One region of the Serratia sp. GW822-FHT06E05 genome, then DNA from elsewhere that is predicted to be linked to it. Evidence: predicted binding sites of a transcription regulator. Region 1 holds the regulator's gene; each other region holds the start of a gene.

Region 1 (4,145 bases):
AGGGATCTTTTATCTCGCATATCAATACGCTGGTGGTGCCGGGTGGCAAAATGGGGCTGGCGATGGAACTGATCATGGCGCCGCTGGTGCAGCGACTGCTGGAAGGAAAAAAAATCGAGTAATCTACGGGGCGCGGTACAACCGCGCCCCCTTTATCCGTTACGCCAGGTCGCGGATTTCAAAACTGTGGGTCACGCTGGCGGCTTTGCTCAGCATCAGTGAAACCGAACAGTACTTCTCAGCTGACAGGTTGACCGCACGTTCCACGATCTTGTCGCTCAAATCTTTGCCGGTCACGATAAAATGCAGGTTGATATGGGTAAACAACCGTGGCGCTTCTTCGCGGCGTTCAGAGGTCAGTTTCACCTCGCAATCACGCACGTCGTTGCGTCCTTTTTGCAGGATCGACACCACGTCGATAGCACTGCAGCCCCCTACTGACATCAGCACCATTTCCATCGGACTGGGTGCTTTATCACCAGCGTTGCCGTCCATCAATACCTGATGGCCAGACGCGGATTCACCCAGAAACGTCAACCCTTCCACCCACTTAACTCTTGCCTGCATGCTGGTCACTCCGGTTAATTTCTTAAAATCAGAGTACGCTTTCGCATAGAAACTGGCAACGGAACCTGATGCTAATCATGCTGAAGCGAGACAACACGAGACACCCGCCTCACTCTGTGCTACAAACAGAGCCGCAATAAATCTTTCCGGGACACTGATTTCAGGGAAACTCCCAGGGAAAGGCTCCTTTACCGGTATGTTAACAGAATGTAGCTTGCAGCTCTCCCGGCAAGTTAATATGCTAGAGCGACAGCGTATATTTATGACACGCCTCAAAACCTGCTGATAGCCACCATTAAAACAACGGCGACAGCACGTTTTACAGGGAACTCTGACCCCTGTGACACAAGGCAGCGATAACAACAGAGGATAACAGCGAATGGTTCTCGGCAAACCGCAAACAGACCCTACTCTCGAATGGTTCCTGTCTCATTGCCATATCCACAAATATCCATCCAAAAGTACGCTGATTCACCAAGGTGAAAAAGCCGAAACGCTTTACTACATCGTCAAAGGCTCCGTCGCGGTGCTGATTAAGGATGAAGAAGGTAAAGAGATGATCCTGTCCTACCTTAACCAGGGGGATTTCATCGGCGAGCTTGGATTGTTTGAAGAAGGTCAGGAGCGTAGCGCCTGGGTTAGGGCGAAGACCGCCTGTGAAGTGGCTGAAATTTCCTACAAGAAATTCCGCCAGCTGATTCAGGTAAACCCGGACATCCTGATGCGCCTGTCTGCCCAGATGGCAAACCGCCTGCAGATAACCTCTGAGAAAGTGGGTAACCTCGCCTTCCTGGACGTTACGGGCCGCATCGCGCAAACCCTGCTGAACCTGGCGAAACAGCCTGATGCCATGACCCATCCGGATGGCATGCAGATTAAAATCACCCGTCAGGAAATTGGCCAGATCGTCGGTTGCTCTCGTGAAACCGTGGGTCGTATTCTGAAAATGCTGGAAGATCAAAACCTGATCTCCGCTCACGGCAAAACTATTGTCGTTTACGGCACCCGTTAATCACTGAAAAAACGGCGCGATAATTCGCGCCGTTTTTTTATTCCCCGATTTATCATGTGGCGCCGACTGATTTATCATCCGGAAGTCAACTATGCACTGCGACAAACGCTGGTGCTGTGCCTGCCGGTTCTGCTCGGGCTGTTGATCGGCCAACTGCAATACGGCCTGCTATTTTCCCTGGTTCCCGCCTGCTGCAACATCGCCGGGCTGGACACGCCCCACAAACGTTTCTTTAAACGCCTGATCGTCGGCGGTTCGCTCTTTGCGCTTAGCAGCCTGCTGCTGCAACAGGCACTGCTGTGGCAAGTGCCGCTGCCCGCATTGATGCTCGGCCTGGCACTGTTGCTTGGCGTCAGCGGCGAAATCAGCCCACTGCACGCCCGCCTGCTGCCCGCCGCGCTGGTTGCCGCCATCTTCTCCCTCAGCATGGCCGGTACGGTACCGCTTTGGCACGCGCCGGTATTATATATCGTGGGTACCGCCTGGTACGGCCTGTTTACCTGGTTCTGGTTCAAGCTGTGGAAAGAGCAACCGATGCGCGAGTCGCTCAATCAGCTCTATCTGGAGCTGGCGGACTACTTCGAAGCCAAATATTCGCTGTTGACCCAGCACACCGATCCGCAGACCGCCTTACCACCGCTGCTGGTGCGCCAGCAAAAGGTCATGGACCTGATCACCTTGCTGTATCAGCAGCTTAATTTTCTGCCCCATGCCAGCAATCTCGAACAAAAGCGCCTGCAACGCACCTTTCAGGTCGCGCTGGATTTGCAGGAACATATCACCGTCAGCCTGCACCTGCCGGAAGAGGTCCAAAAACTGGTAGAGCAGAGCCAGGCCGAAGCCATTATCCGCCGCAATGCACAGGTGATTGCCAATCGGCTGCGCACGGTAGCGCACTATATCCTCTATCATCAGCATTCTCAGCGTTTCAACATGGACCATGAGTTGGCAGCCCTGGAAAAAGTGGCGACACAGCACCCGGACAACCCGGTCGGCCAATTCTGTTATTACCACTTCAGCCGCATCGCCCGCCTGCTGCGCACCCAGCACCCACTCTACCGACGCGATCTGATGGCCAATCAAAACCGTCTGCCATTCTGGCCCGCGCTGGTCAGTTACCTGTCGTTCAAATCCAACGCCCTGCGCAATGCGTCCCGGCTGGGAGTCACCCTGGCAGCGGGCAGCAGCCTGGGCATGATTTTCAATCTGCCAAAACCTTACTGGATCTTGCTGACCATCATGCTGGTGAGCCAAAACGGCTACAACGCCACCCGGGTGCGCATCCAGCACCGTGCGCTCGGCACCTTGGTTGGGTTGGTGATTGCCGCCGGGTTACTGCAACTGCAGCTGCCCGAGGCTGAGACGCTGGGCGTGATGCTGGTGATCACGCTGCTGGCCTATCTGGTTTCACGTAAAAATTACGGGCTGGCGGTAATTGGCTTTACGGTGACGGCGGTTTACACCCTGCAACTGTTGGCACTGAACGGCACCCACTTCCTGGTGCCGCGCCTGATCGACACGCTGATCGGCTGCGTACTGGTGTTCGGCAGCACCATCTGGCTGTGGCCACAGTGGCAAAGCGGTCTGCTACGCAAGAACGCCCATCAGGCGTTGGAAAACGATCAGCAGGCGCTGCGCCTGTTGCTGGAAGAGCAAGAACCCGATCCCAGTGCGCTGGCTTATGCCCGCATGCAGGTCAATCAGGCGCACAACGCGCTGTTCACCTCACTCAATCAGGCGATGCAGGAGCCGGGATTTGAATCGAGCTACCTGGCAGATATGCGCCTGTGGGTTACGCACAGCCAGTTTATTGTCGAACACCTGAATGCGATGACCATTCTGGCGCGCGAGCACTATATGCTGACGCCAAAGCTGGCGGAGGAGTATTTGCAGTCTTGTGAAATCGCGCTGCAAAGCTGTCAGCAGCGGCTTGAATACGACGGGCCGAGCAGTGGCAACGGCATTATGCAGCCACCGGATTTGCAGCCGGATATGCCGGTGACTGAAATGGAACGCCATCTGCGGCGGATTTTGTCCCATCTGAGCGTCATGCACACCATCTCGTCACTGGCCTGGCGCCAGCGTCCGCACCATGGTATCTGGCTGAAACGCAAACTGCGCGATCAATAAGGGCGCCGCCGGCGCCCTCAGACTGCTGACAAAGCTTGTTATTAGGGAGACCGCCCCTCGGTGCGCTAGACCCGAGTATCTCGGGCTCACAGACCACTTTGTCATCAAACTCAGGGCACCCTCGGTGCCCTTATGCATTAAGCGCCAATCACGTCCTGCACGGCCAGCTCAAACAGCGCCATCCCTTCGTCAATATCCTCGGTTGCTACCACCAGCGAAGGCGCAAAACGAATCACGTTTGGCCCTGCATTGAGGATCATCAACCCGCGTGCAGCGGCGGCAGTCAGGAAATCACGCGCCTTGCCGTGGTAATTTTTCGTCAATTCGGCACCAATCAGCAGGCCCATGCCGCGAATGTCGCTGAAAACACCATATTTCTCGCCAATCTGTTTTAACGCCTGCACGTACAGTCCATGACGCAGTTCAATGCCACTGA
Region 2 (4,145 bases), on a different contig from region 1:
GTGCTGGATGAAATGGGCGGCAAGAAAGGCAACGGCAACCGCGAGAGCATCGCCCAGGGGGCAGGCAACGCGGTTTGTGGCCTGTTTGGTTGTTTCGCCGGTTGCGCAATGATTGGCCAGTCGATCATCAACTTCACTTCAGGCGGGCGTGGGCGTATTTCCGGCGTGGTTGGCGCGATACTGCTGATTCTGTTTGTGGTCAGCCTGTCGGGCTATATCGGCCTGTTGCCGGTGGCGGCGTTGGCCGGGGTGATGCTGGTGGTGTGTTACAACACCTTTGAGTGGAGCTCGCTGCGCCGTCTGCGCCGGATGCCGAAGGCGGATGCGCTGGTGATGCTGCTGGTGACCCTGATTACCATCTTTACCGATCTGGCGATGGCGGTGATCAGCGGGGTGATCATTTCGGCGCTGGTATTTGCCTGGCAGCAGGCACGTATTCGCGTGCGTCAGCATCGGGTGGAAGGCGAGGTGGCGGTATATCAGTTGGACGGGCCGCTGTTCTTCGGCTCCACCACGGCCTTTGCCGAACTGTTCGAACCGAAAAACGATCCGCAAAATGTGGTGCTGGATTTTGCCGGTACCCGGGTGATGGATTCCAGCGGCGTGGAGGCGATTGATAAGCTGACGGCACGCTATCTGGCGGCGGGGAAAACCATTCGGCTACGTCATCTGAGCGGTGACTGTGTACGCCTGTTGAAACAGGCCGGCCCGTTTTGCAGCCATGAACTGGACGATCCGCAATATTACGTGGCGGAAGAGGGTTACCAAACCGATGACGCTAACGTCGGCGAAGAAACCTTTAAACTGCGCACCTAAGGCAGATTGCAGCGGGCGCGATGCCCGCTGCAACGATGATCAGGCCTGCGCCTTGAAGCTGTGCAGGCGACGAACGGTTTTTTCCAACCCGTCAGTCAGCAGCACTTCCGTACAGCGTGCGGCTTCATCGATCGCTTCATCAATCATTTTTTGTTCGCTGGCCGGCGGCTTGCCGAGCACGAAACCTACCACTTTATTTTTATCGCCCGGGTGGCCGATGCCGATGCGCAAGCGGTAGAAATTCGGGTTATTGCCAAATTTGTTCTGAATATCCTTCAGCCCGTTGTGGCCACCGTTGCCGCCACCCAGTTTGATCTTGGCAACGCCGGGGGGAATATCCAGCTCGTCATGCGCCACCAGGATTTCGTCCGGCTCGATGCGGTAGAAATTGGCCATTGCCAATACCGCTTTGCCGCTGAGGTTCATAAAGGTGGTAGGCACCAACAGCCGCACGTCGTTGCCGGCCAGGTTCAGCCGGGCGGTGTAGCCGAAGAACTTGCTCTCTTCTTTGAGCTGCTGGTTATGGCGCTGGGCCAGTAAATCGACGTACCAGGCGCCGGCGTTGTGCCGCGTCTGCGCGTATTCAGCGCCCGGATTCGCCAGGCCGACTATCAATTTAATACTGCTCACTGGGAGATTCGCTATGATCGATATAATGGAAAGGGCAATAGTCTACCTGCCGATGCCACGAATGACAAAATCCTGATATGTCCGGTCGCGCATTGACGGAACTATAGACAGAAAAGAGAATAATTCATTAGCGGAATCATTCAATTTGATCGCTAATAGACTCATTCTGGTAAAGTTTTGTCATGTTTTCTTTACCATTTGTGATCCTCTCCGCAATCACCTTGTCCAACCAGGGTCTATACTTAACTTATCAAAGTGGGTTAACCAGTTAGAGAGTTATCCCGGTTGGCACATGGCACTATGGAGGTGGCATATGAAACGTAGAAACGCGGACAGAATGGGCAACTTTTTTATGGGGCTGGGCCTGGTCGTGATGATCGGCGGTGTCGGATACTCCATTGTTGCTGAAGTTTCGCAGTTCAACCTGCCGCAGTTTTTCGCCCATGGCGCAATCATGAGTATCTTCGTGGGTGCGTTGTTGTGGCTGGTTGGTGCGCGTATTGGCGGTCGTGAGCAGGTAGCGGACCGTTACTGGTGGGTAAAACACTTTGATAAACGTTGCCGCAACGATCATCATCGTTCGTCACATTGATTAGAAAGAGAGAAGGGAACAGGCGTTACGGCAAAGGAAATCTGCCGCGCATTAAGGCTTAAGGTCATGTTTGACTACCCGTAGAAAACCCGTTGCTGCTATGCACCAACGGGTTTTTCTTTTTCTGCTTTCGGGCCATCAATCCCTTCGGTACGGCAGGGCGCCGCACCGAAAAGAGAACTGATTAATGCTCGAACATCGCAGAAATTGACTCTTCGTTGCTGATACGGCGGATGGCTTCAGCCAGCATGCCAGACAGCGTCAGAGTGCGTACGTTTTTCAGGGCCTTGATTTCTGGAGACAGCGGAATGGTGTCGCAGACAATCACTTCATCAATTACCGAGTTGCGGATGTTTTCCACGGCGTTACCGGAGAAGATCGGGTGCGTCGCGTAGGCAAATACGCGCTTGGCACCGCGTTCTTTCAACGCTTCAGCCGCTTTACATAAGGTACCGCCGGTATCGATCATATCGTCAACCAGTACACAGTCACGGCCTGCTACGTCACCAATGATGTGCATCACCTGAGAAACGTTCGCGCGCGGGCGGCGTTTATCGATGATAGCCATATCGGTGTCGTTCAGCAGTTTGGCGATTGCGCGGGCGCGCACTACGCCGCCGATGTCTGGGGAAACCACGATTGGGTTCTCCAGATTCTGTTGCAGCATGTCTTCCAGCAGGATCGGGCTACCGAACACGTTATCTACCGGAACATCGAAGAAGCCTTGGATCTGTTCAGCGTGCAGATCCACCGTCAAAACGCGGTCAACCCCTACACTGGAGAGGAAATCGGCTACAACTTTGGCCGTGATTGGCACACGAGCAGAACGCACGCGGCGATCCTGGCGGGCATAACCGAAGTAAGGGATAACAGCAGTAATACGACCTGCGGAGGCGCGACGCAGGGCATCTACCATAACGACCAGTTCCATCAGGTTGTCGTTGGTAGGGGCACAGGTGGACTGGATGATGAAAATATCACCGCCGCGTACATTTTCGTTGATTTGCACGCTCACTTCGCCGTCGCTAAAACGACCTACTGCGGCGTCACCAAGGCTGGTGTACAAACGGTTGGCAATACGTTGTGCTAGTTCCGGGGTGGCGTTACCAGCAAAAAGCTTCATATCAGGCACGAGAAGAACCTCAGGCATGCGTCCAGAGAAGATATTGTCATTCGGCCTTCGCTAAGGGGCAGTTAGCGACGCCGGCGCAATATCATACGGGTGTGTAAAAAAACAACGTGAAACCGAAGCGGCGCAGGGATTACAGGGCCAGGTGTGAATGACCCTGCGCAGCGAAACGAGAACTACGGTTTCATCTGCCCGGAACGGATGCGATGTAGTGGAGAGACGTTAACGCCACGCGCTACAAAACCACGTATCCACTCCGGGGCTTGATTTAACACCTGACGGGCGGCGGTTTCTGTGTCGAATTCAGCAAACACACAAGCACCTGTGCCAGTCAGGCGTGACGGCGCGTATTCTAACAGCCAAGAAACAAGCTGTTCAACCTCGCGAAAACGTTTTCTTGCTATAGGTTCGCAATCATTTGCGTAAGTTGCCTGTAACAGCACACTTAACGGACGAACCGGGGTGTCTCTTTTTAATTCCGCATCGCCAAAAATTGCCGGGGTAGGGATGCTGACCCCCGGATGCGCCACCAGATACCATTTTTCCTGTGGGTTGGCCGGCTGCAAACGCTCACCGATGCCTTCGGCGAACGCTGCATGGCCACGCACGAAAACAGGGACGTCGGCACCGAGCACCAGCCCCAGTTCTGCAAGCTGGTCGTCGCTCAAACCGCAGCGCCACAGTTCATTCAGCGCAACCAGCACCGTAGCGGCGTTGGAGGAGCCACCGCCCAGCCCGCCGCCCATCGGCAGCCGCTTTTCGATGCTGATGTCGGCACCCCGTGGCGCGGTATCCAGCCCATGGCGATCGCAATACTGTTGCAGCAGACGTGCGGCGCGGACAATCAGGTTTTCTTCATCCGGCACGCCCGCCACCGGGGTCAGCAGGTGAATACGGTCATCCTGTCGCACATCGATGGTCAGCGTGTCGCCGTAATCCAGAAACTGAAACAGCGTCTGCAACAGGTGATAGCCGTCT
Region 3 (4,145 bases), on a different contig from region 1:
TTTACATTGAGTCCTGGCGTACAGCAAAGAGGTGAAGAGCGATGAGCATGTTGAAAAAGCTTTTGGGACAAGGTGGCTTTGGTGGTGGCCACTCACGTTCGCGGCACGGGGGCGGACACCATGGTAACCGTTATAACCAGCATGGCGATCAGGGCCCGCAATGCCTGCAATGTCAGGCGCCTAACCGGCCCGGTGCCCGTTACTGCCACCGCTGCGGCCAACCTTTCGAAACGGAGTCAGCGTCCTGCCGCGGGTGTACGGCGCGGCTGCCGCCGGGGAGCCGTTTCTGCCAGCAATGTGGTACGGCGGTCAGCGGAGGGCAACCATGACCAAATCAGGATGGAGTCTGGTCGTCCTGTTGGCGGCCATGGCGTTATGGACGCTGCTGGCCTGGGGAGCTTCCGGCGTGTTGGCCTGGCTGCCGTCGTTGACGGGGCTGGCACAAAGAGGTTCTGCGGAGCTGGCGCCCCCGTTGGCGGGGTTGCTTAGCCTGGTGCCGCAGGCGCTGTTGGAAAGCTGGTTACCGTTGTTGCAGCAACTGGGGGATTGGCTGGCGAGTTATTTCCCGCAGTTGATCACCTGGGCTGGGTACCTTGTCTGGCTGGTTTGGGGGCTGGGCATGCTGGCCTTGCTGTTGCTTGCCGCGTTGGCACGCCGTATTTTGCTCAGCGATACTCCTGATAAACTTCCGCCACGCGCTTGAAGTAATCGCTCAGGTAGTTGATGCACACCTGCACCTTGAGCGGCAGCTTATCTTTCTCGGTGTACACCGCGTACACCGGGCGAGGATCTGCATGATAGCTTTTAAACAGGATCTCGATCTCACCACGTTTGATCTCTTCGATCACCCACATCAGCGGCGCATAGGCGATACCGGCCCCGGCTTTCAGCCAGCGGATCATGGTCTGTGAATCATTGGTGATAAAACGTCCCTGCGGCGCAATACGCGTGCAGATGCCTTCAGGGGCGATGAGTTCGAATTCGCTATCCGGCCGCACGCTGTATTCCAGCCAGGAAAAGTTGACCATGTCGCTGGGCTTCTGCGGCGTACCGTGCTGGCTGAGATAGCTTTTGGCGGCGCAGACCACCATCGGCATGGATCCCAGACGTTTGGAGAACAGGCTGGAGTCCTGAAGCGCACCGGTACGGATCACCACGTCCAGCCCGTCAGCAATCAGGTCCGGCGCCGGAATACCGGTCACCAGGTTCACCGTCAGGCCAGGATATTCCTTCAACATATCGGCAGTCATGGTCGCCAGCACGTTTTGCGCCATGGTGGACGAGCTGCCAATGCGCAGCGTGCCGGTCGGGGTATTGTTAAACGCGTACAGCTGTTCGTGCACCTCGCTCACTTCCAACAACATGCGACGACAACCCTGGTAATAGATTTTTCCGGCTTCCGTCAGGCCAATGCTGCGGGTGCTGCGGTTAAGCAGTTTAACCTGCAGCTCATTCTCCAGTTTGGAGACGGTCTGGCTGATAGACGAAACGCTCATATCGAGTTGGCGCGCCGCCGCAGTAAATGACCCGCATTCAACCACTTTGGCGAATACCGACATCCGTTTTAATCGTTCCATTATTCACTCTGGCTTAAAAGTGATTTAGATCACAGATTGTTGATGAGTTGATAGTAAGCACGCTAATATAACGAGGTCGGGTGGAAAGACCTTATCAACGCGCGAGTGCGATCGGCGCCGACGTCGTGGCCGATCCCTCCGGTATCCTCGCATTCCCTATCGCGGATGTACGTTCCAGAGTTTACCTTTTTTTCAGGTTCGTGGCCTGGACATCCTGTCTGGGGCGGAATTTGTGGTGCGTGTCGGCTAAAATGTAAAGAGAATGTGAATGAAATATACCCTATAGCTTTCAAGTTGCAGCTAGGCGACCAGCTCGCTCACCCCAGGCGCTTACTTTAGTAAGTAACTGAGGTGAGCGAGTGCAGATAACAGCGCTGCAACTTGAAAGATGACGGGTATAAAGGGTTACGCCCGGTGCAGTGAGTAATAAGGAAAAATTGATGAGTTTGCTTCCGGTTATGGTCATTTTCGGACTGTCGTTCCCCCCGGTATTTTTTGAATTGCTGGTCTCGCTGGCGCTGTTTTTCTTGCTGCGCCGTCTGCTGCAGCCTACCGGGATCTACGATTTTGTCTGGCATCCAGCGCTGTTCAATACCGCGCTGTACTGCTGTTTGTTCTATCTGATTTCATGTCTTTTCGTTTGAGGTCGCTGTGAAAAATTTTTCAATAAAAATAACCCGAATCGCGATCACTCTGATTCTGGTCCTGCTGGGGATCGTCGCCGTATTCAAAGCCTGGGTGTTTTACACCGAGTCCCCCTGGACGCGTGATGCCAAGTTTACTGCCGACGTGGTGGCGATAGCGCCGGACGTTACCGGGCTGCTGACCGACGTGCCGCTGGTGGATAACCAGTTGGTCAAGAAAGGGCAGGTGCTGTTGGTGATCGACCAGCCGCGCTACCAGCAGGCTCTGGCGGAAGCTAACGCCGACGTGGCCTACTACCAGACCTTGGCAGCGGAAAAAAGAAGGGAGGCGGGCCGTCGTGTTCGCTTGGGCGTGCAGGCGATGTCGCAGGAAGAAATAGACCAGGCGAATAACGTTCTGCAAACCGTAGAACATCAGTTGGCGAAGGCTGTAGCGACGCGTGAACTGGCGAAGCTGGACCTGGAACGTACCACGGTGCGCGCACCGGCCGATGGCTGGATCACAAACCTGAACGTGCATGCCGGTGAGTACATTACCCGCGGTTCAGTCGCTGTGGCGCTGGTGAAGAAAAACAGTTTCTATATTTTGGCCTATCTGGAAGAAACCAAGCTGCATGGTCTGAACAAAGGCGATCGTGCGGAAATTACCCCGTTGGGCAGTAACCGTATCATGCATGGCACCGTCGACAGCGTGGCTGCCGCCGTCAATAACAGCAGCAGCACCGTGAACAGTAAAGGGCTGGCGTCGATCGACAGCAACCTGGAGTGGGTGCGCCTGGCACAGCGCGTGCCGGTGAAAATTCTGCTGGATGACAAAGACCAATTGCATCCGTACCCGGCAGGCACCACGGCTACCGTGGTGATCACCGGCAAGAACGATCGCGCTACCGACAGCGGTTCGCCTTTTGTGCGTTTGATGCATCGGCTGCGTGAGTTCGGTTAATGAATAACCCAACCTTTATCAGGCTGAGATTTGCCTTCAAGCTCAGCTTTGCCATTGTGTTTGCCCTGTTTGTCGGCTTCCACCTCAATCTGGAAACGCCACGTTGGTCGGCGATGACCGCCGCCATCGTGGCCGCCGGCCCGGCCTTTGCCGCCGGTGGCGAACCCTTCTCCGGCGCTATCCGCCACCGCGGCTGGCTGCGTATCATCGGTACCTTTATCGGGTGTTTCGTCGGCCTGGCGATTATCGTCACTACGGCGCGTGCGCCCGTTGTGATGCTGTTGTTGTGCTGTATCTGGGCCGGTTTTTGTACCTGGTTGTCCTCGCTGATTAAAGTCGAGAATTCTTACGCCTGGGGGTTGGCCGGTTATACCGCGCTGATCATTATCGTGACGGTCGCCACCAGCGAATCCCACCTGCTGGAAGCGCCGCAGTTCGCCATTGAGCGCTGCAGCGAGATCGTGCTGGGGATCGTCAGCGCAGTGCTGGCGGATCTGTTGTTCTCGCCGCGATCGATCAAGCAGGATATCGATCGCGCGGTGGATCAACTGTTGGTGGATCAGTACCGCCTGATGCAGATGTGCATCAGCGATGCCGAGAAAGAAGACATTGACCGCGCCTGGAGCAACCTGGTGAAAAGCACCACTGCGCTGAACGGCATGCGCAGCAACCTGATGATGGAGTCTTCACGCTGGCAAAAGGTGAACCGTCGTGTTCAGGCGTTGCATACGCTGTCGCTGACGCTGATTACCCAGGCCTGCGAGACGTATTTAATCCTGCTGAATCATCCGGATGCGGTGAAAGAGAATATTCGCGAACTGCTGATGGTGCCGGCGGATACCCCGCAGGAAATTCACAAGCGCATGAAGCTGTTGCGCCAGGTGCTGACCACCAACCGCACCGACGAAACCTTGCTGACCATCAGCAGTTGGGTCGGGGCGGCCACGCGTTATCTGTTATTGGCTAAAGGCGTGCACACCA

What was found. The regulator CRP, encoded in region 1, controls carbon source genes, mostly activating them, when cyclic AMP is high. The targets are predictions, from matches to a motif close to ATGTGANNNNNNTCACAT.
Region 2: the regulator CRP is predicted to act here: its motif matches at 1,645-1,662, upstream of pth (aminoacyl-tRNA hydrolase).
Region 3: the regulator CRP is predicted to act here: its motif matches at 1,595-1,612, upstream of aaeR (HTH-type transcriptional activator AaeR).

What each region holds. Positions count from the first base shown of each region.
Region 1 covers NZ_JBXALM010000011.1:188,061-192,205, reverse strand. The annotation lists gene AC1RKC_RS21605 (phosphoribulokinase) at 1-122, shown strand, start outside; gene AC1RKC_RS21600 (OsmC family protein) at 160-567, opposite strand; gene crp (cAMP-activated global transcriptional regulator CRP) at 947-1,579, shown strand; gene AC1RKC_RS21590 (YccS/YhfK family putative transporter) at 1,634-3,709, shown strand; gene argD (bifunctional acetylornithine/succinyldiaminopimelate transaminase) at 3,847-4,145, opposite strand, start outside.
Region 2 covers NZ_JBXALM010000001.1:798,845-802,989, reverse strand. The annotation lists gene AC1RKC_RS03675 (SulP family inorganic anion transporter) at 1-816, shown strand, start outside; gene pth (aminoacyl-tRNA hydrolase) at 856-1,446, opposite strand; gene ychH (stress-induced protein YchH) at 1,760-2,038, shown strand; gene prs (ribose-phosphate diphosphokinase) at 2,223-3,170, opposite strand; gene ispE (4-(cytidine 5'-diphospho)-2-C-methyl-D-erythritol kinase) at 3,344-4,145, opposite strand, start outside.
Region 3 covers NZ_JBXALM010000003.1:326,698-330,842, reverse strand. The annotation lists gene AC1RKC_RS11535 (zinc ribbon domain-containing protein) at 42-329, shown strand; gene AC1RKC_RS11530 (hypothetical protein) at 326-703, shown strand; gene aaeR (HTH-type transcriptional activator AaeR) at 666-1,577, opposite strand; gene aaeX (p-hydroxybenzoic acid efflux pump operon protein AaeX) at 2,018-2,221, shown strand; gene aaeA (p-hydroxybenzoic acid efflux pump subunit AaeA) at 2,229-3,164, shown strand; gene aaeB (p-hydroxybenzoic acid efflux pump subunit AaeB) at 3,164-4,145, shown strand, end outside.